3 regions of the Paenibacillus sp. J22P15 genome follow, and region 1 is predicted to be linked to each of the others. Evidence: riboswitches for the same ligand, from Rfam matches in the RefSeq annotation. Region 1 holds a riboswitch; each other region holds the start of a gene.
The links. Region 1 has a riboswitch for cyclic di-AMP ahead of AC0YN6_RS26700 (ubiquitin-like domain-containing protein). Riboswitches for the same ligand answer to the same signal wherever they lie in the genome.
Positions count from the first base shown of each region.

Region 1 (10,117 bases):
CATCAGCTAAGTTTATCGTATCCTTGATCGATGTATAGCTTGCTTTAATTGCTATATATACAGGATCTAGCGCATGGATCAATATTCGTCCAGGCGAGCTTGCAAAGTTAGAGCCTACCTGCAGCAATGCTTCGAAATGAGATTGGCAAGCACCTGCAATAACGATCAAACCGTCGCGGTTTCTTTCATACTCCCTGGTAACGCGAACAGCATTAACAAAGTGTTGTGAGTTTTTATAACTGCTTAAACTATACAGATCCATTGGCACACGGCTTTTCAGTACGCCGTCATGGCCAGTTATCACGACGATATCCGGTTGAATTTGCGGCAGCAGCCGATACAGCACATCAGCCATTTGAGATTCATGTACATAAAGACCATGTGAAGGCACTTGCATAGTATTGTACAATTGCATGCTCTTCTTCAAATAATTGCTGTCACCATCCAGATGAAGTACTTTTCCTGGCACTTCAAAAAATGGTTGACTCTGTTGCAGCGCATGCCGAATATGCTCTTCGTTCTCAACCGCCTGACGTTCCCGCTCAGAGTGCATACGTTTTAAGGAATTATTCACTTTGATCCGAACTTCCTGCACTGCACTTGTCGTTTCTGGATCGCGTATGACCGACAGATCAGGAATCGGAGCATCCGCTAGCAATCGGTAATCCGTGCCTTTCAGAACGGCAGTATGTGTACGAATAGCCTCAACCTTAAATAGCACGTCACCGCCATATGATTTGCGGACGACCAGGTCCCCTTGCTTCATGGGTAAATCACCTCTTCGTCTATCCTATGGGCGGAGCGTGCGAATGGTGAGTATTTTATGATGAAATGGCCTAGCTTCTCCAGCCGGCCTCCAGCATGCTTCGGCTAATCCGAGCAAATTCCTCAAGCGATAACGTCTCACCGCGTCTTATAGGGTCAATGTCGTTGCTTAAAAGCATTTCCGTTAATGCTTCGCGGCGTTCTTTGCCCACAAAAGCAGTTAAATTGTTAGCCAATGTCTTCCGTCGCTGCGCGAAGCTCGCTTGTACCACTTTAAAGAAATGGTCCTCATCAGGCACATCAACTGCAGGCTTTTCACGGATCGATAACTTAATGACTGCCGAATCTACATTTGGCTGCGGAATAAACACCGTATGAGGTACCATACAAACGACCTTAGGCTCACAATAGTATTGAACAGCAACACTAAGGCTGCCATACTCTTTGCCGCCTGGCTTAGCTGCCATCCGCTCTGCTACTTCCTTCTGGATCATGACGACGATATGCTCAAGCGGCAGCTTCTCTTCAAGCAGCTTCATAAGAATCGGCGTAGTTACATAGTAAGGCAAGTTGGCGACGACACTGACGCCCGAAACATCTGCAAACTGCTCTTCAAACAGCTGCTTCAAATCAAGCTTAAGAACATCACCATGAATAACGGTAGTGTGCTCCTCGCCCTCTAATACATCTTTCAGAATCGGAATAAGCCGATTATCGATTTCGACAGCTGTCACCTTTCCAGCTGCTCTTGCAAGCCGCTGTGTAAGCGCGCCAATACCGGGCCCGATTTCAAGCGCACCCTTAGTTTCATCCAGCTCAGCTGCCGCGACGATGTTATTCAAAATATTTTGGTCAATCAGAAAGTTTTGTCCTAAACTTTTTTTGAAGGAAAAGCCGTACTTCGCAATAATTTCTTTGGTGCGTTTGGGCGTAGCCACTTCGATCGAGGGTGATTTCACGTTTTCTTTGCTTATCTCATTCTGCTCTTGACCACTCATTCAGCTATCACTCCAATTCCTTTTCCATTTGATGGAACGCTTCCGCAAACTCTGCTTTGGATATACGAAAGCTTGTACAGCGCTTATAAAACTGCTTACCGTTGGCATAACCGATCCCAAGCAGCTTACCTATAACCAATCGGCGGTTAGCCGCATCTGGATGTATGATTAGACCCGCTTCCATTAAGTCTTCCCAGCTAATCTCTCCCGCAACATCCTCTGACTCTGTACGCAGTTGTGAGAGCGCCATACGAATCGCTTCAGGACTCGCATTTTCAATTCCGATATCACCTTTGTACAAAGCCATCTCCTGTGGTAAGAAGGCATGCTTGCACCCTGGCGCATGACGTGCAACGATTTTCCGAATACGTTCACCCGCATGGTCAGGATCTGTAAAAATAATGACACCGCGACGTTCGCTTGCCAGCGCGATTCTCTTCAGAACATCCTCACCGATTGCGGAACCATTCGTCTCTATGGTATCTGCATCCACCGCTCTTTTTATTGCAACTGTATCGTCTTTACCTTCAACGACAATGATCTCTTTGATCACCAAGATCATTCCCTTCTACATAAACTTTATTAGACCCGCAAACACGCAAAAAGAAGAGGCATTGCCTCTCCTTATGATGGCATATTTAATTAATAATTGCGATAAGATGATGGTAGCACCATAACTAGCTTGCTGTAGGTTTATTCGGCCCCAGCACATATACGGTAATGCCTTTCTTTCTGCCGAACTTGTTCGCAATCTTTGTACTATCAAAGTATACGTCAATTTTGTTGCCTTTAATCGCACTGCCTTTATCCTCGGCACGGCGGAAACCGATTCCTTCAATATACACCCACCAGCCAATAGGAATAACCTTCGGATCAACAGCAATCGTCCGTCCCTCTTTCACACGGGTCCCTGAAGCGGTAATCCCGAATTCCGGATGACTTTCATCCTTGCCTGTTGAAGATAGGCCAGCAGAATACGCAGTTAAAGTAACATTTTTCATTACTTTCTTCGCCTTAAACGTTACACCGCTCTTCGTAAGCGACGCAATGCTTTGGCTCTTATTCGAGAGAACCGATACCTTAGGCTCTTCCTTCTTCGTTCCGATGGCGACAACCTGATTAATTGCTGGTTTCTCAACAACCTTGCTGACCATCTTCTTTGAAATAAGGACTCCATCCTCGTACTGCTTCTCGACACTCTCTACGATAAGACCTTCTTTGCCGGGTTGAACGAGCTTTTGCTTACCCGCTTCCAGCGTTGGATCATCCTTCTTCACAATAGAGAATGGCATTGCACGTTCTGTCTCCGCTACCTTCTTATCGACACGAACTACCGTTACGGTCAATTCTGTATCCAATACGGTATGAAGCGGAGGTATAACTTTATCTTGACCACGAACTGGAATATGTAATTCCTCGATCGCTGCCTGCACTGTTCTCTCTGTCGTATATACAGTAGAGGTCTTGCCATCAGCCTTCACAATTACCGGTATCGCATGAGTTACCTCGATACGGTCTCCGTCCTTTATTGCCGCATTAAGCGGTATGGACACCTCATCATGTGGTCCAATTGCGATAGCTTGTTCATCCAGTAGGCGTTGCAGGACCCATTGCTTCGTTTCCACAACGGTTTCTTGTCCGTTCACTACTACGGAGACGCTTTTGACAGCCGTTCCGTACAACAACACCAAAAACATGAAAGTCATAGCGATTGAGATAGTAGCACTCAAAAGAATCAAACGCAAGTTTTCACGCTTCCATCGCAATGCGAAAGACATGCTGGATGATCGTTTCCCATGGGTGTCCTTAACCTGGATTATTCCCACTTCATCGGTCCTCCTTCATAGCCCCGCCGCCAAGTGTTACGCATGATACAACTGACGCGACTATAGTATATTGGCGTGCAAGCACGCAATCCAGTACTTCTATCAGTCCTCCCACCCCCATCTTTTATCCCTATGTCGACAAATTCCCGATTATTCGAAAATAAAAAGAAGCCGTCGACAGAGGATCTGTTTCGTGGCTTCCCGGTTAAATGATTACACTGGGATACGGCAAAATGGATGCACGAGGTTTGATCACTCTCTATAAGCGCTTGCGAGGTTAGCTGACGGGTTCGGGCAAGAGAGTCGCCCTATTCGTTACACAATGCTCATGGCAAAGGCTTCGAAATTCACCCCTGAAGAATTCAAAATACGATACATCATACCGTACATGGTTCCCCCGCTCTCCGAATGGAGATTAAGCGTAAACTGGAAATCCAATACAAAATTTTAAAGCTCTGAGTTGAATCATACCCTCATACGAGGTCAATTGTAAAGATACGATAAAAGACGATTTAAGCGAAAAAGCAGGATAAAGACGGAAAAAATTAGAGATTTTCGATATAAAAATCACTTTTTACGCGATAAAGGTCTCAATATCTCTTGATCCCTCTCGTTTTTAGACAATCCCAAAACATTTACGACCGTTTTCAGTCGTAATTGCGCCTATTTCCTCTACCGATTTGCCTAATAATTCAGCTGCTGTCTCCGCAACCAGAGAGACGAAAGATGACTCATTTCGTTTCCCTCTTAAGGGGTGAGGAGCTAAATATGGAGCATCGGTTTCGATTAAAATTCGGTCGAGCGGAACCTGTTTTAGCACCTCTTTGGGTACCCTTGCATTTTTGAAAGTTACAGGCCCTCCGAACGATATGTAGAAGTTCATATCCAGACATCGCTTAGCCGTTTCCCAGCTGCCAGAGAAGCAGTGCATGACCCCGCCAACCTCTGCCGCATTCTCCTCTTGCAAAATGCGGATAATATCCTCATGAGCATCGCGATTATGAATAACGATTGGTTTGCCTACTTTGCGAGCTAGACGAATTTGCTCACGGAATACCCTTTGTTGCACATCCCTTGGTGAAGTATCCCAGTGATAATCAAGTCCAATCTCACCGATGGCTACCACCTTTTTATGTGCACATAGACGTTCAATCCATTCCAAATCCTCTGGACGCATATCTATGCTGTCAACGGGATGCCAGCCGACAGCTGCATAAATAAAATCGTATTGCTCCGCGAGCGCCATTGTCGTCGGAATCGTTTCACGGTTGAAGCCAATATTGAGCAGCAAGTTTACACCTGCATCCTTCGCCCGCTGAATCACCTCGTCGCGATCCTCATCGAATTTACTTGAGTCTAAATGGGTATGGGTATCAAAAAGTAATGTCATGTTGATGTTAGGCTCCTTCAGTCGAGTTTAAATAGTTTTTTTATTATTTCTGGCAATAAGTGAATATTTTCTTTAAGCGGCTCTTCTGGATAATACAGATGGTATTTCCCTTGATGCAAGCCAGTAATAGAGCGAACGATGTCGGATTTGGAAGATATTTCACTGATTTCACCAAGGCGATCTAACAACAAAATCGGCGCTTTTTCTTTCTTTTCGCCATCTTTTTTATCCGGACGATAAACGTCATAAGGCAGGTCAAATGGAAAATCAATTTCCATATGGTAATCAGGGTTCATTCCTATAGAAGAGAAGCAATTGCTGATCTCATTTAATAGCTCTTCATCGGGGTTTTCAATAGTAATGTACTTATATAAATGTCGGTTCATAAACCTATCGCACAAATCGCTTAATATCGAATCCCGCTCCTCCGCCCATTCCATGAAAGCAGTCTGAACAAGCGCCTCATCCAGCTTCAAATAATCTTGTACTGTCATCGTATTTTGAAGCAGACACTTCAACTGCTTTGGCATCCACTCAAATGAATAGCCACCCACATAAAGCTCCTGCGCTCTTCGAAATATTTGACGTAGGATGATCTCTGAGCTTCTTGTAACGGGATGGAAGTAAATCTGCCAATACATTTGGTAACGAGACATCAAATAATGCTCTACTGCGTGCATCCCGCTCTCTTTGACTACAATTTGCCCTTTATAAGGACGTAATACGCGCAAGATTCGCTCTAAATCAAATGTACCGTAATTCACACCGGTAAAATAAGCATCACGGAGCAAATAATCCATCCGATCTGCATCCATTTGACTTGAAATCAGACTAACTACTATTGGCTTCGGATAGGTCTTTTGAATGACTGCTGCAACCTGAGCAGGAAATTGCTCTGATACTGCTCTCAGTACGCGATTAATTTCAGTATCCCCCAGCACGATTTTACATGTCCACTCTTCGTGATTGGTGTCGAATACCTCTTCCAAGGAGTGCGAGAACGGTCCGTGACCGACATCATGCAAAAGAGCTGCACAAAGTGAGACAAGTCTCTCCCGAGCAGGCCAATCTGGGTAACCATTGCGTTCAAATTGGGAAATAATTTTCCTAGTGATTTCGTACACACCAAGTGAATGCGAGAAACGGCTATGCTCCGCCCCATGGAAGGTCAAATAGGATGTACCCAATTGACGTATCCGCCGCAGCCGCTGAAATTCCTTCGTATTAATCAAATCCCAAATCGTTTGGTCTTGTACATATATATAATGATGGACAGGATCTTTAAAAACTTTCTCTTCTGTCAACTGTTCTTGCATTATCTCTCAACTCCTTTGTTCAAATTTTCGACACAAAAAGTGATTACTTTGTCGAATAGTGTCGTAAATTAGTTTCCAAATTGTCGAAGCTGTTGTATTCTATTACAGAGTAATATGACCGCACCAACTAGTCAAATACCTGTTAATGCAGCTAATCGGACAATAATTCCGGTTGACTAATTTGGTAAACGTTGGTACTATAGTATTCATAAAAGCAAAAACTATGTCGAACGATGACGATACGTATTTTGAGAGGGGCAATAATAGATTATGATGAAATCCACTGGTATTGTTCGTAAGGTTGATGAGCTAGGACGCGTCGTTATACCGATCGAATTGCGCCGTACACTTGGAATAGGCGAAAAAGATGCACTTGAAATTTATGTAGATGGCGAGCGCATCATGCTTAAGAAATATGAGCCTGCTTGCATCTTCTGTGGCAATGCAGAAAACGTTTCTTACTTTAAAGGAAAAATTGTTTGTCACGTTTGTTTGTCTGAAATGCCAACACCTGTGACAAAATAATAAAAATAAGTTATACTGTACTTATTAACTTGTTAATTCTAACCTTTTTTATACTCCTTGTTGCCTTCCTAAGCTTAAACCCGGCTAGGAAGGCCTTTTTTTGTCTATTTTACTATTTTCGACAGTTATCTATCTATTTACCTCATTATATACATCACGTTTAGGTAATCCCCGATCGAGCGCTACCTTCTTAATGGCTTCCTTACGACCCAATTGCTCCTCGTAATGCGCAACATGAGCTGCTAGATCAAGCTCAGACCACCAAACTTCCGAAACTGGTTGTGCACTCGCCCCAACACCTTCTGATCCTTCCACCACAACGCAAAATTCACCGAGCGGCGGATGCTCGGCAAACCAAACCAAACATTCCGAAATTCGGCCGCGAACCGCTTCTTCATGACGTTTTGTAAGCTCCCTGACACAAGCTATTTGGCGATCGCCAAGACATTCTTGTAGTGCATCGAGTGTTTTGGTTAACCGATGGGGTGATTCGTAGAAAAGGAGGGTCCCTCTCTGAGCTTGCATATCCAGCAGCCATTTCATTAATGATTTTCGCTCGCGCGGGGGAAAACCCGCAAACAGAAATCGATCAGTTGGCAAACCAGATATAATAAGCGCAGACAATGCAGCATTCGCACCTGGAATGGGAATGACTGAAATATCATTTTCAATAGCATCCCTCACGAGGTCTGCACCTGGATCTGAAATCGCAGGAAGCCCTGCATCACTAACCAATGCAATTGATTGCCCTTCCAGAAGCAATCGGATCAGCTCAGGACCGCTAGCTTGCTTATTATGCTCATGATAACTAACAATTCGAGTACCAATCTCAAAATGCGTAAGCAGCTTTCTTGTTTGTCTCGTGTCCTCAGCGGCGATAAGCTGCACTTCCTTCAACGTCCGTATTGCACGAAAGGTCATGTCCTCTAAATTTCCTATAGGTGTTGCGACTAAATAAAGGCTTCCAACGTTTTCTTTGGAAGCATCAGCAAAGCTCTTCTGTATATTCAAACGATCTGCACCCCATTCTCATATACCATAATTGGCGGAAGCAGCTTGATATCTGGCTTTCCATCCCGCATAGCTTCTATTAAGACCATGTTTGCTTCAGCTTTGGCATGAGGATGAACAAACTGTATCCGTTTTGGCTCAAGCCTCCATTTACGCATCGTTTCCACGATATCAAGCAAACGTGATGGACGATGAACCATCGAAACTTTGCCGCCAGGTCGTACGAGCCTAGAACATGCTGCGGCTACATCATCAAGCGTACAATGGATCTCATGCCTTGCTATCGCATAATGTTCATTTTCATTTTGTTCCCCTGCCGTTACCGGCATATAGGGTGGATTTACAGTTATTGCGTCATATACCCCGTTTCCAGCAATCTTCGGATATAATTTCAAATCCTCTTCAATAACGGTTATTTGATCCGTTAGGTTATTGAGCTTGACGCTCCTTCTAGCCATATCCGCCAATCTTGGTTGAATTTCAACCGCATCGATCCGCGCATTTGTTCTCGTAGTGAGAAGTATCGGGATAACACCATTTCCCGTACATAAATCAGCAATACGTCCGTGCTTTGGCACGCTTGCAAACCGAGATAGCAATACAGCATCTAGTGAAAAGCTGAATACTTCCCTGCTCTGTATAATTTTCAAGCCTGATTCCGTCATTAGATCATCTAGTCGTTCATTCTCTGCTAATGTTATTTGTTCTGACACGATTCGAGCCGCTCCTTGACTATATATTTAATAAAAATACCGCCCTTTGCGGCAAGGACGGCAGTCGATAAGGAATCCACTATTTATTTAGAAAGGATAGACAGAATAAACAGTCACCCTCCGTCCGCAAATGCCCGTAATATACGTTGCATATGTGGAATCCTTCATGGTACAACCGAGTTAGATTATCATGACCTTCACCAATTGCAGCACCCGCTTCCGCAAATGCATTATCAGTTAAAGTCTGTTCCTCTTTACTTACTCCCGGTTCATTACTCTTGGCCTCCGCTTGAACAACTTCATGCTCTAGCTCAGCTTCTCTCTTAAACAGCTGACGCAGCTGGTTGTTCTCTTCACTTAGACGCTTATTATCCTCTAGCAGCTCTTTTACTTTCTGCTTCAAGTCCGTAAGCTCCTTATGGAACACACCTACTTGGTTATCCAGCTCGTCCATTTTCGCGAAAATATTGTTCTTCTCCAAGTTCCCACCCCAGAGCTTCAAGCGTGAGTGCAATCTCAACCGTGAGAATCGCACCATGCCGCTTATTTGATGACGACATCATCCATCGACAGTTCTTTTGGTTTACCTGGTGTATCAAATAATTGCACATACACACTTTTGGTGGATGTATTTATACCAGTTACCTTACCCTCACCATATGAGGTGACTACGAATTTGCCAATTGCCGGAAGTTCTTCTCGTATGCTTTCGTAATTGTCATGCTCATATTTCAGACAGCACATAAGGCGTCCGCATAATCCTGATATCTTTGTCGGATTAAGTGATAGGTTCTGATCCTTGGCCATCTTGATCGATACAGGCTCAAAATCACCCAGCCAAGAGGAGCAGCAAAGCACTCGTCCACATGGACCAATTCCACCGAGCATCTTTGCTTCGTCCCGAACCCCGATTTGTCTGAGTTCAATCCGAGTACGAAAAACGCTGGCTAGGTCCTTAACTAGCTCACGGAAGTCAACTCGGCCTTCTGCCGTAAAATAAAAAATAATTTTGTTACGGTCAAACGTGAATTCCACATCAACTAGCTTCATTCGAAGCTGATGACCTTTAATCTTTTCAAGACAAGTAGAAAACGCATTTTTTGCTGCTGTGCGATTTTCTTCGACGATCTTAGCATCTACATCGCTTGCAATGCGTATTACTTTCTTAAGAGGAAGAACAACATCCGATTCACCGACTTGCTTCTGTCCCACCACCACTTTACCGTATTCGATTCCGCGTGCTGTTTCAACAATAACATGTTGCTCCTTATCCACGGGATGCTCAACCGGATCAAAGTAATAGATCTTGCCCGCTTTCTTGAAGCGAACACCGATGACATTATACAAGAATTAGCCCTCCTGTAAGTTTACCAATAATTGCTCAAATGCGAGCTGAGGTGTAACATTCGCTCGCATACGCTTACTCGCTTCGAGTGTATGCTCGATGCAGGACACCCAGCCTGCGATCGAACGATTAAATGCATGTTTACTAATCCAATCCAACTGATCTATAAAAACGATGTTGTCCTGCCTGCCGGCCTGGAACTGTATCAAATCTTTAAACCATATAACT
Region 1 is NZ_JBWDNT010000023.1:54,704-64,820, forward strand. It holds gene yabG (sporulation peptidase YabG) at 1-766, opposite strand, end outside; gene rsmA (16S rRNA (adenine(1518)-N(6)/adenine(1519)-N(6))-dimethyltransferase RsmA) at 837-1,763, opposite strand; gene rnmV (ribonuclease M5) at 1,771-2,316, opposite strand; gene AC0YN6_RS26700 (ubiquitin-like domain-containing protein) at 2,441-3,589, opposite strand; cyclic di-AMP (ydaO/yuaA leader) riboswitch at 3,840-4,021, opposite strand; gene AC0YN6_RS26705 (TatD family hydrolase) at 4,206-4,979, opposite strand; gene AC0YN6_RS26710 (HD domain-containing protein) at 4,997-6,295, opposite strand; gene AC0YN6_RS26715 (AbrB/MazE/SpoVT family DNA-binding domain-containing protein) at 6,566-6,820, shown strand; gene rsmI (16S rRNA (cytidine(1402)-2'-O)-methyltransferase) at 6,950-7,831, opposite strand; gene AC0YN6_RS26725 (tRNA1(Val) (adenine(37)-N6)-methyltransferase) at 7,828-8,496, opposite strand; gene AC0YN6_RS26730 (initiation-control protein YabA) at 8,624-9,025, opposite strand; gene AC0YN6_RS26735 (PSP1 domain-containing protein) at 9,088-9,891, opposite strand; gene holB (DNA polymerase III subunit delta') at 9,895-10,117, opposite strand, start outside.

Region 2 (10,117 bases), on a different contig from region 1:
CCCACTTGCGAAATCCCCTATCCAATCGTTATTTTGCCTTCTGGATGCCGGAATAACTCTTTTTCTGTACGAGGCCCAAGTGCGTATGCTAACGTCAAGGGTCCGAGCCTTCCAACAAACATGGTTAAAGATATAACTATTTTTCCAACGATACTCAGCTCCGGGGTAACCCCTACCGATAAGCCTACCGTTCCAAACGCTGATGTTGCTTCAAACAATAACATAATGAAGGCTTGTTCTTCCGTCATCGATAAAATCATCGTTACTACAATGACAAGCGCTAATGAGATTAAAGTAATCGTCAGCGCTTTAAAAATGCGGTCCTTACCCAGCCTGTAACGAAAAAGCACGATGTCCTCTCGTCCCCTAATCATTGCAATTACAGCACCGATTAACGTGGCGAAGGTTGTTGTTTTGATTCCGCCCCCCGTTGACCCGGGCGATGCTCCGATAAACATTAATATAATAGTAAAAAACATTGTAGCTTGCCTTATAGCTGTGTAATCAAGCGTATTGGCTCCTGCTGTTCTCGGCGTAACCGCTTGGAAGAGCGAAGACCATATTTTACCGCCCCAGTCTAAAGAGCCCAGCGTCTTCGAATTCGAAAATTCAAAAATAAATATGACCAAAGCTCCCACTGCGATCAATGTTCCCGTCATCGACAGAACAACCTTACTATGCAGCGACAGCTTCCGTTTTTTGCGGAATTCCATTAGGTCGGACATGACGACAAAACCAAGACCGCCCGATATGATAAGCATCATGGCTGTAATATTGACGACTGGGTCGGATACATATAAGGTCAAGCTGCGATAATGTCCAAAAATATCAAAACCAGCATTATTGAATAATGAAACCGCATGGAATGCTCCGAAATAGATCGCTTTGCCTAGCGGCATATCGAATGCAAACCGTGAGGCGAACAACGCAGCCCCAATAAGCTCTATCGTTAATGAATAAACAATTACTCGCCTAATTAAACGCACGATGCCTTCCATACTCGACTGATTCATCGATTCTTGCAGCAGCAGCCGCTCACGCAATGAAATTCTTTTGCGAAACACGAGTGCTATTAGCGTTGCCATCGTCATAAATCCTAGACCGCCAAGCTGGAACAAACACATCAATATGATCTGGCCCCAGATGGAGAAATAGGTTCCCGTATCCACAACGACTAGCCCAGTTACACAAGTAGCCGAAGTAGCCGTAAATAGCGCATCTATAAAAGGCAGCCGCTCACCGCTCACCGATGCAAACGGCATGGATAATAATAAGGCCCCAAGTAAAATAATAAGTGCGAATCCACTGACCAGAATTCGAGGGGGCGACCACTTCAGAACATTCAAATTGACCTTCATTCCTTTGCCTTCTTTTCGATATGTTTTTTAGTCATTTTCTGTTTTTAAGCATAAAAAAAAGCACTGGAATCTCAAAGTGCTCAGTGCAATGAGTCCTGTTCCAATATGCCTACGAGGTTAGCTGACGGATTCGGGCCTGAACAGGCAGCCCTATTCAGCGGAAGAAGTTAAATTCCACCGCTAAAATTCACCCCACGTCGCCAATGTATGAATAGCTTTGCTCTCTGCTGGTTCATCCATTTGGACAACTTTATGGTTCCCCCGATTTCCTTCGGAAATTCGGCTGTGCTATGCAATTAGTATGACGTTAACGATTATAATCCCTAACCGCTCTCGATATAAAGGTGACGTTTGCGACAAACAGGACGATTTTGGACCAAATACGGGCAATGGGACGAAGCAGCATGCTGTTAGCTTGCTGGACATCGTTATTTCGCATTATTTTGAAAGTAAATGGTCATTTCCATTGGATAATATAGGGATTTGTATGTTAAGGTATTGAAATGAACTACTCATATTAAAGACAGTTGAGGTGAACCTATGATTGACTCTATTAAACCCCGCGAATGGAAACGTTTTATATGGGCAGCTGTTGCTTGCTTTATCATTTATGCAGCCGTTCAAATTGTACCGATGATCGTGTCTATCTCCTCTGGTGAATTAAACACCAAAGTCATTGAAAAATCAGCAGCAGAGGATCAAGCATCCGCATTTGCTGAGAAACAAACGGGTCTAAAGGTGAAATCGGCTAAAGCGGTACATCAAACCGATAAGCTCATGAACGGCTACCTATCCAAACATGAGTTGATAAAAACATACTCTGATAAATACGATCCCAATTTCCCTACTGATACGTATCAGGTCGACTTGAAATTCGCAGGCGGCGACAGCGGTTTCGTATACGTACATATGCAAAGCGGTAAGATTGTATCTTGGAACCTAAAGATTAAAGGGCAGCCGTTGTCTGGCACGGAGAAAACGAAGGAAGCTATCGCTTTTCTAACTGCAAATAAATTCAGCGGCGTTGAATTTATAGGCAGTCAAATACTTCCAAATGGTGATTGGCAAGCCCAACCTCCTGCGGGTTATACCATTAAGGATGCTAAGCTTACACTCCTTGTTGACGCTCTAACCGTTAATGATCGAATTGTCATCAGCAAATATAAACCATCGTTTATTGCTCCAGATGATTACATTAAATATGTAGAGAAGCAAGATAAAATAGCAGAATACCTGACCTCGATCGGTTATCTGTTTATGAGCTTCGTGCTGTTCGTCTTAGCCATCATTTATGCGGTGCTGTATCGGAAATATACTTCCTTCAAATACGGCTACATTCTGACTATCGTTTATTTAATCACTTATATCATCATGAATCTTAACGTAATCGATGGTATTCGGTCCACGCTCGGTGAAACTGACATGGCAGGTCCGACAGCTACGATCACAGCCGTTGTCAGTGTTTTACTAGCGATTCCGATGGCTGGATCCATTTATATATCTATCGTTGCGGGTGACGGTCTCTGGAAGGCGCAGGGCCGCTCATTGTGGCCGCGCTTCGGACAGAAGGGATATGGCGATTACGTTTGGCGCAGCATGGGCTTGTCGTATTTATTCGCGATCATCCTGTTCGCTATTCAATCCGTTATCTTTATCGCACTGAAGCTGGTGATCGGCACTTGGGAAACTTCAGACGCTACCCAATCCCCTTACAACATGGGTATTTTATGGCTGATGCCAGTACTTGCTTGGGCAGCTGCAATCGGCGAGGAAGCCGTGTTTCGTTTTTTCGGTATCGGCTTATTCCGCAAATGGTTCAAAAACACGTTTGCAGCGGCCATTCTGCCGACCTTCTTCTGGGCGCTGGGGCATGTGATGTATCCGTTCTATCCATCCACGACGAGATTGTTCGAATTAATGATTATCGGACTGCTGTTCAGCTTTATATTTGTCAGGTACGGCTTCATTACAGCGATGTTCACCCATGCGATCTTTAACAGCGTTGCAGTTGGCCTATCCTTGCTTACAATCGGGACTGCGCCGAATATTATTTCAGCCGTCTTCTTCTCCGTACTGCCGGTGCTGATCGCATTTGTAATCAAATATTATAGTCACAAAAAAGAGAAGAAGCCGTCTATGACGACGACTCCTCCCCTAGAGCAGCTATAATTTGCGAAGCTAATTTATCACCAATAGATAGAGGCCGAAAGTCTTCGACTGAGGCCTCTTTTATTTTTTTGATTGATCCAAAATGCTTAAGCAGAAGCTTGCGGCGCTTCTCCCCTATGCCTGGAATCGAATCAAGCTTCGACTCGACCATGGACTTAGCTCGCTGCTCGCGGTGGAACGTAATCGCAAAGCGATGCACCTCATCTTGAATGCGCTGCAGTAAATAAAACTCTTGGCTATCCCGCGGAAGAGGAACAATCTCAGCAGGGTCTCCAGTCATTAGCTGCGCCGTCTTATGCTTCGCATCCTTCACAAGACCGCATACTGGAATGTTTAAGCCCAGCTCATTCTCAAGCACATCAAGCGCAGCCGATATTTGTCCCTTGCCGCCATCGACTACGATCAAATCCGGCGGTACTAACTCCTCTTTCACCACACGCTCGTAGCGACGCCGTATTACCTCACGCATCGTTTCGTAATCATCAGGCCCTTGTACGGTTTTTACCTTGTATTTGCGATACTCCTTGCGGTCAGGCTTGCCATCGGTGAAAACGACCATTGCCGAAACGGGGTTCGTGCCTTGAATATTAGAGTTATCGAATGCTTCTATTCGACGCACCTCATCCAGTCCAAGCCAGCCTGCAAGCGATTCTGACGCTTTGACGCTTCGTTCCTCATCTCGCTCAATGAGTCTGAATTTCTCATCCAGCATTACTTTCGCATTATCGATGGCCATCGTGACGACCTCACTCTTGCGTCCGCGCTGCGGCATAAGCACCTTAACCTTCAGCCAGCTGTGCAGCGAGGCAATGACATCGTCAGCGTGCGTAGAAGCAGCTTCGCTCACTCCATCTCCAGCTTCTAGTTCTGGTGGAATTGGCAGCAATATCTGCTTCGGCAGAGCCGGATTATCGCTATAATACTGAGTGACGAATGTCATAAAATCATCGTATTCTTCCCCGTAATATGGAAAAGTTGTGCCATGTCGTTCAATAAGCTTTCCTTGGCGCATGTACAAAATTTGTACGCACATCCAGCCCTTATCTACCGCAAAACCAAAAATATCCCGGTCAAGCGCATCCGACATTGTAATCTTCTGCTTCTCCATAACAGCATCGATTGCTATAAGCTGATCCCTAAATTCCTTAGCACGCTCAAACTCAAGATTTTCAGCCGCTTCCTCCATCTTGCGCTGCAGCTCATTTTTCACCACGTCTTGTCCGCCGTTCAGGAAACGTGATATTTCTTGTATCATTCGATCATATTCCGACTGCTCCACATCAAATTCACAAGGCGCAATACATTGGCCAAGATGATAATACAAGCACACCTTATCTGGAAGCGTCTTGCATTTGCGCAGCGGATAGAGCCGGTCTAGCAGCTTCTTTGTCTGCTGGGCTGCGTATGCATTGGGATATGGTCCGAAATATTTGCCTTTGTCTTTTATAATTCGTCTCGTAACTTCCAGCCTCGGGTGTTTTTCGTTTGTTATTTTGATATATGGAAAGGTTTTATCATCCTTCAACAGGACGTTATATCTCGGTTGGTGTTTTTTAATTAAATTACACTCTAAAATGAGCGCCTCCATATTGCTTGAGGTTACAATGAATTCAAAATCGCGAATTTCGGATACGAGCCGCTGCGTTTTGCCGTTATGGCTGCCGTTAAAATAAGAACGTACTCGGTTTTTGAGCACCTTTGCTTTACCTACATAAATGATGACGCCTTCGCTGTTTTTCATAAGGTAACAGCCAGATAGATCCGGGAGCAAAGCTAGTTTGTTCCGTATCGTCTCTTTTGCCTCCGCAAGCTGCTGCTCTGCTTGCTCCAGATCCGTTTGCTGATGATCCATGCTCTCGCCTCCGACTGCCAGATGATTCTGTACATATTTTATCATAATTCGATCGTGCTTTGTTTTACAATTGTCATCGGTATTCACTTTACAACTGTTTACCAGTTTGGGTATACTAATATAAGTTGAATAAACCGATACTACATAAAGACGACCGTATGTTGGTTGTTACTTACGCAATCGGTCTTTTTCAAGGAGGGCGTCAACGATGGAAAATGTAAGAGACCCGCGCGAGCATTTTAACGAAGAGCCTCGCCATGACTTGATGGACGTTATGCTCGGCTTTGGCGGCATGCTCGGTTTTATGACCGTCATTTTCGCAATTGCTGTAATCGTGAAATTCATCATTTCATAAGAAAAAGGAGCAGCCTGCTGCTCCTTTTTTTTGTTACTTCTTATGAGGATGAACTTCACAACTCCAATAACTGCCGCTTACACTTTCGGTTCTCTCATTAAATAAGGATACAATAAAATAAGTCCAAGTACATAGAGCAGCAAAGCAAACAGCGCTGGAGAAAGATGCAGAAAATCGATATATCCGATGGATAGATGAACGCTTAAGCCCGCATAAAAGCCCGGTGCTCCGCCGATTAGCAGTGTCCACCATATCCAGCGCGCTCCCTGTTGAATTCCCCATAAAGATGTGATTAATATGGCCAGCGCAGCACAGAATAGCGCCCCCCCGAATCCAGCTCGATCATGCGCGATAAGTGGGATCAGCTTCATATTCGCTTCATTCAGCTCGGCATGATTTGTATCTAGATAAACCAAATCCGACTGTACGAACACCTGAGAAACACCAACTCCTGCGATAGTAAGGCCTCCAATAGCAAGGGCAAACCCCAATACAACAAAACAAAATTGTCCGTACATGGCTAATCGCCATAAACGATCATTACGAACATTGACTGGATGCCGATAAGGCTGATCCGGATTGGTGCGCATCGAAAATAGAAACATAGGCAATAAAATAGCAGCTGCAAAAGCATGCAGCGGATCGAGATAACCGTAGCCTAGAAATAGAAAAAAGCTTGAAAAACCGACAATACCAGAAGTGAGCAATGCCGTTCTTGCCCAGTGGAGCCCATGCTTCAACCCGTTTCTAGCCAGCTGAATATATAGAATGCCGATTGTAATCATCGTTCCGGAGAGCGTAATTCGATCATGTGACATAAAATGCAGCAGTTGATGGTTGACCGCATGCAGCTCATTCTTTGTCATTTCTATAAAATCCAAATCGTAGGGCAGCAGCACCGTAGTCGCAGCTACAATCCAAGACAATACTCCGCCAATGATCATCCCGATTCCAAGCAGGAGCATCCAGCCCCAATGCTTCCAGAAGGATGGGGCTTCCCGCACAGGAAGATCACGCACTTGCTCATAAATGATGGCTTCATTAATACGTTTAGGCAATCCTGGCCCTGCATATATGAGCCCGCTATGAAGCAGAATGGCATCTGCACCCGCTTTGATCAGATCAAGCGCATCTTGCGGCTCATGCACCCCGCCCCCCGCTTTGATAATCAAATGAGGACCGTATTCCCTTCGGAGCCGCCCGATTTTGGTCAATGTGGCTGCCTTAACTTGTTTCCCTACGCTCGAACCAAAGCGTTCATCAGCTTCATCGCTGATAGCCTCTCCAATGACTACACCGCTCCATACTCCCTCTGTCGCACGAAGCAAATCCACGACATCATCATCAGACAGGTCAGGCGGAACATAAATAAACATTGGTTTATTCGGATGATGATCAGCAGAAGCAAAGCTCGATATTCCTTTCAAGATGGTGAGAGCATCTTCCATGCTCCTATGGGCATGCAGTACATCGACATAAAAGCCGGCAGCTCCCGCAATGCTTAATTGCTTCAGCATAGTAATCAGCTCATCAAGAGCCTGCTCTGGCGCAGAAAGCGGCATTGGAGCTATTCGTGCCAGCTGCGGCAATTCATGACCCGGGTTTGCCAGCCGCTCAGCGTACTGATCTGCTCCAACATTCTCAAAGTATTCTGGATATCGAATCGTTTCATTTATGATATCATTTGAAATCGAAGCCACGCTCCGAACGGGATCGACGGTAATGGGTCCGTGCTCGATAAAACCAAATCCAAACTGTGCCAGCGCTCTTTGCGCTGCTCCCTGGGGATCTAGACTCCCTGACAAGCCTACACAAGTAGGTAAGGGAATACCGGCTATTTGCTTCTCCAGCAGAGGGGATGGCTCCATATGCCCGAGTGTACGAATAACGAATGAGCCGCCTGGCAAATGACTCAGAGTTCCAATTGCTCTCAGCGTTAGAGTTCTGCTCCATCTTGCTGGAAGTCTAAATAAGAGAGGACGAAACAAGGACTGATACGACCAATCCGGCATTAACATTCTCCTTCGGAGTTATTTTCTTCCAGTATACAACAAACCCAATGCCTGCGTGGCATTGGGTTTGTTGTGAGCTATGATATATATAGCATTAGGCGGCTAAGCTACTGCACAATTCTGAGCGCTTCACCCGTAGATGGGTTCTCAGGCTGCTTCGATTTCTGCTGTGACTCGGACGGATGCTGCTGCTTCTGAGAGGGCCCATCATAACGCGTTCTTTCCGTCCGGTCGATTTGCACTATTCTTCCATCGTGAACTGTAATCGTCACATGCCCATAATTAAGACCAGTAACTTGTTCAGTAATTCTCTCCAGCCATTGTTGATCTAACTCTAGCGGTTTTGCCATTCGAAACCCCTCCATTTATTTTGATTTATTCGGCTATATCTACAGGTTTCTGCTGAGCAGACTTCCACTCTACAATGCTCTTCACAATCATCGTTATGACTGCAAGCATAACAAGCAAAGAGGCAACTGCGAACGACGCCGAAAATTGATATTCGTTATACAAAATTTCAATATGCAGCGGCAAAGTATTCGTTTCACCACGTATATGACCGGATACAACTGACACTGCTCCGAATTCGCCCATTGCGCGTGCATTACATAAAATAACGCCGTATAATAACCCCCACTTAATATTAGGCAGGGTAACCTTCCAAAATATTTGCCAGCCTCTTGCACCTAGGCTTGCAGCTGCTTCCTCCTCCTGAACGCCTTGAGCTTGCATTAGCGGAATAAGCTCACGAGCTACAAAGGGAACAGTCACGAAAACGGTCGCAAGCACGATACCTGGTACAGCGAAAATAATTTGGATGCCACGCTCATCCAGCCAAGGTCCAAAAAAGCCCTGTGCCCCAAACAGCAGCACATAAATCAAGCCGGAAATGACAGGTGATACGGCAAAGGGCAAATCGATTAAAGTAATTAAAATATTTTTACCGCGAAAACGAAATTTGCTAATTGCCCAAGCCGCCGCAATACCAAAGACCGTATTAACAGGAACTGCGATAAGGGCTACGATAAGCGTCAGCTTTAGCGCCGACAACGCATCTGGCTCTGTTATAGAATCAATGTATACGCCTACGCCTTTCTTGAATGCCTCCACAAATACCGATGCGAGCGGCAGCAATACAATTAGTCCAAGAAACAGCATAGCGATTACGATTAGCAGCCATTTAACGGGAGCTGATTCTGTAATATGCCTAGGACGTTTGGAAGCTTCTGCATTCGTGTGAACGGTTATTACTCCAGCCATTTGTATGAGCTCCCTTCTTAGTCAGATACTGTGCGGCGATTCATTCGCCACTGCAGTAAATTTATGACTAGCAGCATCAGGAAGGATACAACAAGCATTACGAGTGCGATGGCAGTAGCGCCAGCGTAATCATATTGCTCCAGCTTCGTCATGATGAGCAGTGGAGTTATTTCCGTCTTCAACGGCATATTGCCCGATATAAAGACAACCGATCCGTATTCACCGATTCCTCTTGCAAATGCAAGTGCGAACCCCGTTAATAATGCGGGCAATAATTCTGGCAAGATTACCTTCCAAAACGTACGCAAGCGATAAGCTCCAAGCATAACGGCAGCTTCTTCTGTCTCTTTCTCCATATCCTGCAGCACCGGCTGCACCGTACGCACGACAAACGGAAGTCCAATGAAGATAAGTGCAATAGTAATCCCGATAGGTGAGTAGGCAACCTTAACGCCTAGCGGTTCCAACAGAGAGCCTATCCAGCCATTCGGTGCATAAATAGCAGTCAAAGCTATTCCTGCAACAGCAGTTGGAAGCGCAAATGGCAAATCGACTAAGCTGTCAACAAGCTTTTTACCTGGAAATTGATAACGAACAAGCACCCATGCAATGAGTAATCCGAATACAGCATTAACAAGTCCCGCAAAAAAAGCTGTGAGGAAGCTGACTCGGTAAGAGGCCACAACACGCGCACTCGTGACTGTGCTCCAAAACTCAGACCAGCTGAGCTCTGCCGTTTTGAAAAAAACGGCAGTCAGCGGAATCAATACAATGATGCTCAAGTAGAACAAAGTGAATCCAAGCGATAAACCAAAACCCGGCAGTACATTACGGGGCTTGGAACCTTTCATGTGAAGTCAGCTCCAGTCTTGTTTGAACCTTGTATTATGAACCTGGCGTGTAAATTTTGTCGAAAACTCCGCCGTCTGCAAAGTGTTTGGTTTGTGCTTCTTTCCAGCCCCCAAAGTCTTTATCAATCGACAGAAGCTCAAGCGTCTTGAACTGTTCTGTATACTTCGCTGCAACTGTTTCGGAAGTTGGACGATAGTAGTTTTTAGCTGCAATTTCTTGACCTTCTTCTGTGTACAGGTATTTCAGGTAAGCTTCCGCT
Region 2 is NZ_JBWDNT010000014.1:111,891-122,007, forward strand. It holds gene AC0YN6_RS22615 (TrkH family potassium uptake protein) at 18-1,358, opposite strand; cyclic di-AMP (ydaO/yuaA leader) riboswitch at 1,450-1,653, opposite strand; gene AC0YN6_RS22620 (CPBP family intramembrane glutamic endopeptidase) at 1,899-3,527, shown strand; gene uvrC (excinuclease ABC subunit UvrC) at 3,493-5,379, opposite strand; gene AC0YN6_RS22630 (YqzM family protein) at 5,588-5,734, shown strand; gene AC0YN6_RS22635 (dihydroorotate dehydrogenase) at 5,812-7,746, opposite strand; gene AC0YN6_RS22640 (YezD family protein) at 7,854-8,096, opposite strand; gene cysW (sulfate ABC transporter permease subunit CysW) at 8,122-9,006, opposite strand; gene cysT (sulfate ABC transporter permease subunit CysT) at 9,024-9,857, opposite strand; gene AC0YN6_RS22655 (sulfate ABC transporter substrate-binding protein) at 9,892-10,117, opposite strand, start outside.
Region 2: another riboswitch for cyclic di-AMP. It lies ahead of AC0YN6_RS22615 (TrkH family potassium uptake protein); the one in region 1 lies ahead of AC0YN6_RS26700 (ubiquitin-like domain-containing protein).

Region 3 (10,117 bases), on a different contig from region 1:
TTTATTAGTTATAACCAAACTCTCCCTATCATCAGCCTCTGTCTCAATGCCATAATCAGAATATGTGATTAGATAATGAAAGCGAGCAAAAGCTGTATGAAATTTATAAAGAGACGCTAGTAGACATACCCGGTTATCTCGGAGAGGTTCCTGAATTTTCCGAGTGGCGCAAATGGTATTTGAAGGTGGACGGTTAAAGCTCGGTTATATTCCTCTTCGCGGCTCTTATCGGCTCATCGCCCCTCTTCATGAGGTATTAAATACATTACCTTCTGAAGTGGAGCATTGAACGGTTGAGTTTTACTCCCCCTAAGTGTAAACGGCGTCGCCGTCCTATGGCGGCATACGCTCGTTTCACGAAAAATATAGGCATAGGTATAAGCGTAAAACCTATACTTTCCTATATTTTAATAAAAAGCAGTTTGAATCAAGAGTGCCTCGATTCAAACTGCTTTTCCATTTTCCCTATTTACATCACTGCTCCACAATCTCTATTCCTTCAGGAACAATTAATGTCAGTTCCGGACTAACTGTATCTGAAATAAAACCTCCGTCTCGGTGATCAACAGAACCGACCATGACGTACATCGTTGTACCAACGATATCGGTTTGCAGCATTTTATTGTCTAATCGCTCATACTTCTCGGCTGACCAGTAACGAATCTGTCCAAATAGCTTCAGCTCGCGTGTATCCGTTCGGTCAAGCGTCACTCCATTCGACGAGTGAACAACGATTTTCTTTATTTCAGCAGGCACCTTGACGCTCTTCGTATCCACGAAAGCAGAGCGCTGCGTCATATGTAGCCCTCTCTGCAGCTCATCGAATAAGCCCGTTGACATCAGTAGAGCAAGTCCGAGGCTAGCCATGCCAATCGTTCCTACAAAAAACACACTCATCCAATCGTAACGAACAATTGTCCGTTCACTTCTTGAGAATTTCAAATAAAACAGCAGCTCTGCTCCAAGCATAATGAATACGACTGGCGCTACCCACATGAGCACTTCATAGGCTTCGATATCCTGCCACAGAGATACCGCTAATGCGGTACCCATTAGCATCAGCGTTATACCCATTGATAATGAGCCCACGCGCCAAGTCCGTTTACCTTCCGGCAGATGAACGGTTGGATTGGACAAATTTACGGTGCTTTCTGTGTTCATTGCTTTTCCTCCTCAACCCTTTTGGGTATCGTCGTAAGGCGCTCTGGCGTCTTCCCTCTTGTGCTCTGCACAGCTTCCTTGCTTCCAAATGCGAGGCGCATGCCTAAAATAATCATAATAAAAGAGACGACCACCGTTGGAATCATATATTTAAACTGCATGTATTGTGCATACAATTGTCCTGAGAGATGTGTAATAACTTCGGAAGCTACACGATCGAGCAAATAATATACGCCAAATCCCAGCAATCCAAAACCGAGCCAGCGCTGATAAGGCACAAGCTGCGTCAGCAATGGATCATCGGAGAGCTCTTGGCGCTCATAACGTGACGTCTGCTGCAGGGCATCGAAGAAAGCAAAGCACCAGAACAGCGGAAGCAGGAAGAAAAATAGCGTTAAGCGCATATTGTCCATAATATAAATAGCAATGAGAAAGCCGCCCATAAGCTGCAGCCCGCGTTTCTGCAAGCCGAGATAGAGATGACCTGCACCTGGGAATATCGATAAGGCAATTGCCAGCACCTTGCTCTTGCGCCCTGAGGAGATATACGATTCCATATCTTCAAATATGGCACGGTCTACAAGCTGTTCCCCGCGCTGCTTAGCATGCAGCAGGCTAATCGCGTCAAACATGCTATATATCCAAATGACAGGCAGTGCGAGCAGGAACACAAGCAGCACTGCTCTGTTCGTAATCGTGCTCAAGAAAACGATAATCGCAAACCAGCCAATGAACGAAATAAGCAACGTAATTCCGCGCTGCATCAACCCCAGATTCATATGCCCTAAACCTGGCACAAGCGAGAAAAGGATTGTCCGAGATTTTTCTTGCTGATACTCCCGCTCCGATTGTACAAACCCCGCGCCTAAAGCATTAGTGGAATGCTCTTGCGTAGGCTGGTGAGACTTATACGTCGATCCTAATTTCCCTTGGAGCAGAAAAACGACCATATCCAGCATATTAATAATCCCGGACAAAGCTGCTACAAACATCAAGAAAATAAAGATCCCATCATCTCCAGAACCCATCATTCCAATTAAAAAAAGCAATCCCAGCGATCCAAAGAAAGCTCCCCCATACAACACTGCACGGACGGGACGACCAGCATAGGCATGCCCTGCGCCGGGTAAAAACGAAAGAAAGAACGCCGCTAACGGGCTTTTATTCATCATGATTTCATTCCCTTCTATTTCTAATTTTCATTTAGTTGAAACGAGAGGCCTTCAGCCCATCGAGCCACGATCCGGTTTGATCGACTATTTTGTCCGACCATGATTCAGTCGGCTTGCCTGTACCTGTTGAGTAGCTGGGCGGTTTAACCTGCTGTATATTCTCATTCATATCATGCTGAGCCAGCTTCTGCGAGAAGGAGGAGAATGTACCGTTAACGAGCAGCAGCAGCGTTATTGAGGCAGCAATCGTATAGTGCGTCACTGGATGCTGAAGCCACGTGCGAAGACGGTGAGGCTTCTCATGTATAGCAGGCACATCAAGCCCAATCTCCTGAACATGAATCATTCTCTGCTCGTTCATTAATTGCCCCACGACACGCTGCTCTAGCAGCTCCATGTCTGGGAGCGGTACCTGAGTAATATTTCTTAATGGCGGATATTCTGATTGCAGCCTGCTCTCAACAGATTCGACTGCGGTCATAAAGAGCTGCAAACAGAAATCACAAACAGCTAGCTGCTGCTCTACCTGTATACGCTCTGCTTCCGTTAGCTCGTCGTTTACGTAGAGGGACATTTGACCCGGTGATATATGTTCATTCATCATTCGAAGTCCTCCTTCCGCCAATGGCGCTTCATCCAGTTTCTTGCACGATACAGCCTAGACTCAACGCTTTTGAGCTCTAGTCCTGTTTCGGCTGCAATCTGTTCGTAAGACTTGTCTTCCATATAGTAAGCTGTTATGACCTCACGATAATTATTCGGCATCTCTTCTACAAAACTGCGAACCTGCTGCTTATCAACTTGTTCAATAGCCAGCCATTCAGCTGCCGGCGCAGCCGCGGTGTCTTCATGGATTTGTTCAGATATCGCTTCGCTGTCCATTAGCTCCTCCGGCCTGCGTGCTCGGCTCCGTTTGAAATCGATCGCTCGATTAACGGCAATACGGGTAATCCATGTCTTCAGCCCATCCAATCGACACTCCGGAAGGGAGCGATAAATTTGCAGCAGCACTTCCTGTGTAATATCCTCCGCATCATGCGGTGAATGAAGCACTGCGAAGACTGTCCTATATATATAAGGACCATAAGCTTGTACGAAAGGGCCATAATGCTCGGGCCCGCCCTTTTGCACAGTTCTGATCCAATCCTCGTCTTGAATGTCGCTCCCCTCCTTCCCAATCTAATAGACGTTAACAAGTTCCGCTTCCCCTGCACTTGTTGCCAAAAACTTTTTTTCATGGCTCGAACAGCCTCTAACAACGCGGAAAACCTCATCATTCGATAGGACTGGCCTACGAACGATGAGGTTCTCATCCTTTATTAACAATAGCGTTGATTCCTTACGGGTGAGCGCCTGCTGCTAGACGTTCAAAGCTTGCTTAAGCTCATCCGGGGAACGATCCCACCACTCCAGGTTATGCTCCACGAGCAGCTTGCGCAGAGCTGCTCGCTCCACATCGCCAAGCTCATTCAAATTATAGCGGCGTTTGAGAGATTGATCCAGCTTGTTCACGTGGTCCGGAAGCAACTTCCATCCGCGGCGAGCCTCGGAATCAATCAGCATCTCACACGCTGTAGCTCCCGCGTAATAGGAACCTTCCTCATTACGATCAATGGCAACCCAGACGATCCAGCATTGACGACCGTTCGGCGTATCCTCTTTATTCGGAGTAAATTTAATTCCGCGCTCAATTTTGCTCTTCGCGTGCATTGCTCCAACATCGATATAAGCGACGCCATCATCAATAATGACACAGGATACCGCACTCAAATCAATCGTTCCTGCTCCAAAACCTTTATGTTGTTTGCTGCTCACTACGTTGAGCGACAGTGATTTCTTTTCTTTCTTTTCCGGCTGAGCCGGCTGTCCTTGTTCTTCCGTCATGCGTATTCACACCTTCCCCGATACAATAATTCCATTTTAGCTAATAATCATCGAAAAGCAAACATATACATGCTGTAGATGCTTGTCAACGGGAGGGAAACGTTCAATGACTCCACGCTATTTCAAACGAATTTTACTCGTAATACTCGCAGCCGCACTGCTCGGCCTGTCTGTGCAGCACGACTTCGGGACTGCTTGGCAATCCCAATATACTTATGCTTTCGCCCCCGCCGCTATCGCCAAGCAAGCACCACCTCCTGCCCAAAAGTCGGTCAAGCCGCCTGCTGTTCAGGAGCCTAATACAGTCATGACACCTAAACCGCAAGAGCTCAGCAAACGTGTCGTTGAGTACCATATCAACGTACATTTGACTAATGAAGCGAAGCAGTTGAACGGTGAGCAGACGGTAACCTGGACCAACCCCGGCAAAAAAACAGTGTCCGAGCTCTATTTCCATCTATATCCCAATGCGTTTCAATCGGACAAAACGACGTTTATGAAGGAGTCCGGCGGCAAGCTGCGTCAGGACAAAGCAACTACAAACAGCCAAGGCTATATGAACCTGCTCACGCTAGAAACACTTAACGGAGAGAGCCTGCTGCCACGTCTTCAATATGTACAACCTGACGATGGCAATGCCAATGACTACACGTTGGCCAAAATCCGCTTGCCAGAGCCCGTGGCTCCCGGCGCTTCCGTAACACTGCGAATGAGCTATGAGGTTAAGCTGCCAGAGGTATTCGCAAGAATGGGCTATTCCGGAAACTTTGTCATGGCCGGGCAGTGGTTTCCTAAGCTTGCTGTCTACGAAACCGCCGGTATGCGGGGACGAACAGCCGAAGGCTGGAATGTGCATCAATACCATGGAAACTCTGAATTTTACAGCGACTTTGGTATATACAGCGTACGGATTAAAGTACCCGAGGACTACACCGTTGCCGCAACAGGTTTCCAGACCAAACCGATCGAAATCAAAGAACAGATGAAAATTTATCAGTTCTATGCTGATGATATTCATGATTTTGCTTGGTCAGCATCGCCGGATTTCGTCTATGAGGAGACGGCCTATTCCGACACTGGCATTCCGGGTGTACGCATTAAGCTTTATCTGGACCCCGCGCATGCTGCATTAAAGGATCGCTACATGCATGCAGCCAAGTCAGCTCTCTCAAGCTATGCAAAATGGTATGGCGAATATCCTTATAGTACCCTGTCCATTGTTGTTCCACCCAAGGGCGCAAATGGCGCTGGCGGCATGGAATATCCAACGCTCATCACCGCTTTCGCCGCAGAAAGCGATAACCCCGGCTACGATCTAGAGCGTACGGTCGTGCACGAGATTGGACACCAATATTGGTACGGCATGGTCGCCTCCAATGAGTTCGAGGAGGCATGGCTCGACGAGGGCTTTACGTCTTATGCCGAGGACAAAGTCATGGAGGCTGCATATGGTTTAGAGCCAAACCTGCGGATAGAAGCCAGCTATATGACCGATCCTGCACCGCTCAAGCAGCCATCTTGGGCATATGCCAGCCACTCGCAATACGCCGAGAATGTTTATATGCGAGCAAAGCTTGTGCTGATTGGCATCGAGAATCAAGTAGGCTCACGAACGATGCAGAAAATTTTACGTACCTATTTCCAGAAGTTTAAGTTCAAGCATCCATCTACCGCAGATTTTCAGCGTGTCGTCGAACAAGTCACCAAGGCAAAATGGCATAATTACTTCAGCCAATATGTGTATAACAATCAAATGGCTGACTTCTCGATTGAATCCATACGTGTACACCCGGTTGACCAAGATGGTGAAAAAATGTATGAATCTATCGTGCTTGTGAAGAAAAACGGCGGCAGCAATGGCGAGATTAAGGTCGTGATGAAGTTCACTGACGGCGCCCAAGTCACAAAGGTTTGGGATACCGAGGAATCACACATGCAATATAAACAGCTGCATTCCGCTCCGCTTGAGTGGGCTGTCATTGATCCAAGCTACAGCAATGTACTCGACAATAAGCTCATTAACAACTACATGCAGGCTCAGCTCCCAGAGGATAAACGTACGAGATGGAGCCTCGGCGTTGTCCAACTAATCGAAGGACTGCTCGGGTCGTTGAGCTGGTAAGTAATTGCGTTCAAGGAGCGATAAACAATGAAGATACATTTGAAGCAAGGCTGGCGGCTGGCGATCAAACATTTTCACCTTGTTATTTTATTATTTCTGTATCAGCTGCTCTGGGGATTTTTCCTCTATCGTTTCATTGATTCGGTCGTTGCACCGCTGCTGCGGAGATACCCAAGCTCCTCCCATTCAGAAACAGCTGTTCAACTCTTCATGACCGAAGCACAGTTTCAGTTGTTCAAGACTGACTTGATTAATCCGTATGTGTGGACGCTGGGCGGTCTTCTGGTTGCCCGAATGCTGGTCACACCCTTATTAAATGCCGGTCTATTCTATTCCCTTAATCAGAGTAGATCGGAGGGAGGAACACGGTTTCTGGAGGGTATCCGGAAAGCTTGGAAGCCCGTTGTTCTGCTTTACTGGATTGAGGTTGTCTTATCAATGGCACCGGCTTGGTATGTGCTCCCACGTTCACTCGACGCACTTCTAGAGAGCGGGTCCACTCCAGAGCTGCTGCAAACGGTACTGCCTGGCGCCCTGCTCTGGCTGCTGTGGGGCACGGTGCTTCATCTATTATTTCTTTCCATGCAATTTGGCGCTGCATCAGGTGAAGGGGTGTTTCGTTCCTTATGGCGTGCTCTACGCAACTTTCTCTCTTACGCAGCCATCTCACTCATCATGTGGGGGATCGGAGCCGCTGCCGGGCTTGTCGTGACCAGTGTCTCAATGCTGTGGGCCGGATTGTTCGCGCTCATCCTGCATCAGGGCTATCATCTCATTCGAACATTAATGAAGGTTTGGACGATAGCCTCACAATATGATCTCCTGCAAACGAAACAAATTTAACAGGAAATAACCTTCGTTCCACACTATTCTGTGTGTGCGAAGGTTTTTTTTCGGCTGACCGCAACTAAATGATGGTATTTTTGTATAAATAACTGAAAGAAAATCAAAATTGGGGGACTTTCACAAATGATGCGTAAAAGACTAATTATTATATCCATGGTATTGCTCTTATCGGGCGGTTCATTGGTTGCAGCGGACAAACTATTTCAAAGAGTAACGCTCCTTTATAATAATACGCAATCTACCGATGAAGCTGTAGTTGTAGATGATAAGGTATATATCAGTATCCGTTCTTTGAACGACTATCTTCAAGCCTTTGTCCAGTACAAGAGCAATGATAAGAAGCTGATTATTCAGAAGCCCAATGTACACATGTTTCTAATGAACGAGAAACGAACCATGTTCGGGCAGGTTGATAAAGGCAGCGTTCAGAAATTTATGGTGCAGGCCCAAATCGATAATTTAAATATGACCATTTCAGAATTCAAAGTTACCATCGTTGACCCTAATGATAAAGAAACTTCAATTGATAGCCGCAGCCAGGACGATAATGATTTTAAAGAATTCGTTGAAAAAGACACCTTTTGGTTCAGCTCCAAACTATTCTCCTACGACTTCAAATATGCAGGGAAATACAAGGTACAGTTCTGGATGAAGCAGAAAAACAACGATCCGCAGCTCATTTCCGAAAAAGTTATCACCGCAAAATAAATTTCTTCTCCATCATCCAAGGAGGTTGTTCTCAGGAACAGCCTCCTTTGTCTATTCTTGTTGCTTAATTCACAGCAGTCCATCGCCTTGCTGAATCCGCTCTTATTCCCGAGTAAAATAGATGAGATTTTTCTAATTTTCGGCTAATATTATGGCGAAATTCCGCTGTATACGGAGCTTCAAGCTAGTCCTTGCGATTTAATACCAAGGGGACAAATCGGTATATTTTACACAACATCCACATAATTAATGAAATTGACTCCTTGCATTTAGTTAGAAAGCACTATTACCTTTTGTTTATATTACACAAAGAACGGATAAACGAACCTAAATGTCAAAAGGTTACATGAGAATTATTAGAAATTGCCGCTAAAGGCAGGAGATCATTGAAAATAATCGAATTACCTTCAAGAGCAATAAAAAAACTGCCTAATTCCCTATTGGGATACGGGGGAACCACTTTGGGTGAATTGATTCCGACGTTTGTGTATTTGCAAACGCCTGAGGAATCATAGGGAGCCTTCAACCGAACCCCACAGCTAACCTCGTCGGCATTGGAAGGAGTTTCACAATTGAAAAAGTTTACCTCAATACTCCTGGGTCTCGTTCTCGTACTTGCTTTCCAAGCGGGAAGCGCTTTCGCAGACTCAAAACTAAACGGAATTGTCGATGATCTTATCGGTACTCCGTACAAAAGCGGCGGGACGACGTCGAGGGGCTTTGATTGCTCCGGCTTCACGAGCTATGTGTTCGAGAAAATGGGCATTGATCTTACACGTACTTCTGGCTCGCAAGCAAAAGAAGGTACAAAGGTCGCTAAGACTGACCTCATTCCGGGAGACCTTGTGTTCTTCGACACAGTTGGCGGCAACAACAGCGCCATATCCCATGTTGGCATTTACATAGGAGACGGTAAGTTTGTACATTCGTCCTCTAGCAGAGGCGTTGTAACAGACAAACTTAACTCCGATTACTATGAAGGACGGTATGTTACTTCTCGTCGTATCATGGATGCTAATTAATAACAAGCCAACATTGAAGTGAAATAGAGCAACCTAATCCCTCTCCTTGAGGGTTGAACGGGTAGACTCATCAAGCAAAGCCGCAGTTATTTGTCCTCTGACGACAAATAACTTGCGGCTTTGCTGTTTCAATCTACGCTGCATAACGACCGTTCATAGCTGCTTTTTTTTAGGGAAGGAGCTGTACCTGATGTACTTGTTTATTCATCGTAAGGATTTGCGTGTTGCAGATTTGCGCGCTTTTGATTATTTAAGAAAAAGAGATATGCAGGGCATTCATTTGCTAATTATAGATCCTATTCTAATAGGTGACGGTCGTTTAACAAGTCATAGCGGCCGAAATTTCATGGCGCAAGCCGCCTCACTGCTGGACAGCTACTCGAGTGCAAGAAAGGAACTTCATGTGCTGTATGGAGATCCTGTCACTATTACTGAGGCTTTGCTGCAGTCGCATCCCATTGAAGAGGTTATCGTCCACTCAGACTATACACCCTATGCGCGTTCCCGCGATGAGCAGCTTAAGCTGGCAACACATGGTTTAGGTCGGCGCTGGACGTCTATTGCGGATTCTCCGCTTGCTGATTTAAACGCGTTCCCAACGTTTGCTCGGAGATCCGAGCCTTACAAGGTATTTACGCCCTTCTACCGCATGTGGAGCAGCTTCATGCTGGAATGTTATAGTCCAGCGAGCCAAACGACGTTAGATGAGCTTACCACCATAAGTGAAATCAATACCAAGGTCGCACTTACTTTTACCTTGCCAGAAGCCGTTTCTTGCGCACTTGGCGGTACACACGTACAAGGTTCACCAAAAGCGTCAGCTAAACTGGATCGATTCGTTCGTGAGCGTCTTGCTTCTTACGCGGACAGCCGCGATGCTTACGCGGAGGAACCTACGAGCAAACTCGCACGCTTCCTCAATACAGGCGCCCTCTCAGCCCGTCACGCCTATGAACTGACCCAAGGGCTTCCAGGTTCAGAAACGTGGATACGTCAGCTCGCATGGCGTGATTTCTATTTATACCAAGCGATGTACCATGATGAATATTTCCGTTATGAACAACGGGTTAATATGTCCAATCTGTCAGACACTCATCTCGAAGCGTGGGCAACAGCTGCTACTGGCATTCCCATTATTGATGCGGCCATGACGCAGCTGAACCGTACAGGAGAACTGCCCAATCGCCTGAGAATGGTAACCG
Region 3 is NZ_JBWDNT010000025.1:27,378-37,494, forward strand. It holds gene AC0YN6_RS27315 (hypothetical protein) at 475-1,161, opposite strand; gene AC0YN6_RS27320 (hypothetical protein) at 1,158-2,333, opposite strand; gene AC0YN6_RS27325 (anti-sigma factor family protein) at 2,365-2,937, opposite strand; gene AC0YN6_RS27330 (RNA polymerase sigma factor) at 2,934-3,464, opposite strand; gene AC0YN6_RS27335 (YwhD family protein) at 3,693-4,217, opposite strand; gene AC0YN6_RS27340 (M1 family metallopeptidase) at 4,324-6,339, shown strand; gene AC0YN6_RS27345 (hypothetical protein) at 6,367-7,182, shown strand; gene AC0YN6_RS27350 (copper amine oxidase) at 7,309-7,893, shown strand; cyclic di-AMP (ydaO/yuaA leader) riboswitch at 8,310-8,462, shown strand; gene AC0YN6_RS27355 (C40 family peptidase) at 8,466-8,915, shown strand; gene AC0YN6_RS27360 (cryptochrome/photolyase family protein) at 9,106-10,117, shown strand, end outside.
Region 3: another riboswitch for cyclic di-AMP. It lies ahead of AC0YN6_RS27355 (C40 family peptidase); the one in region 1 lies ahead of AC0YN6_RS26700 (ubiquitin-like domain-containing protein).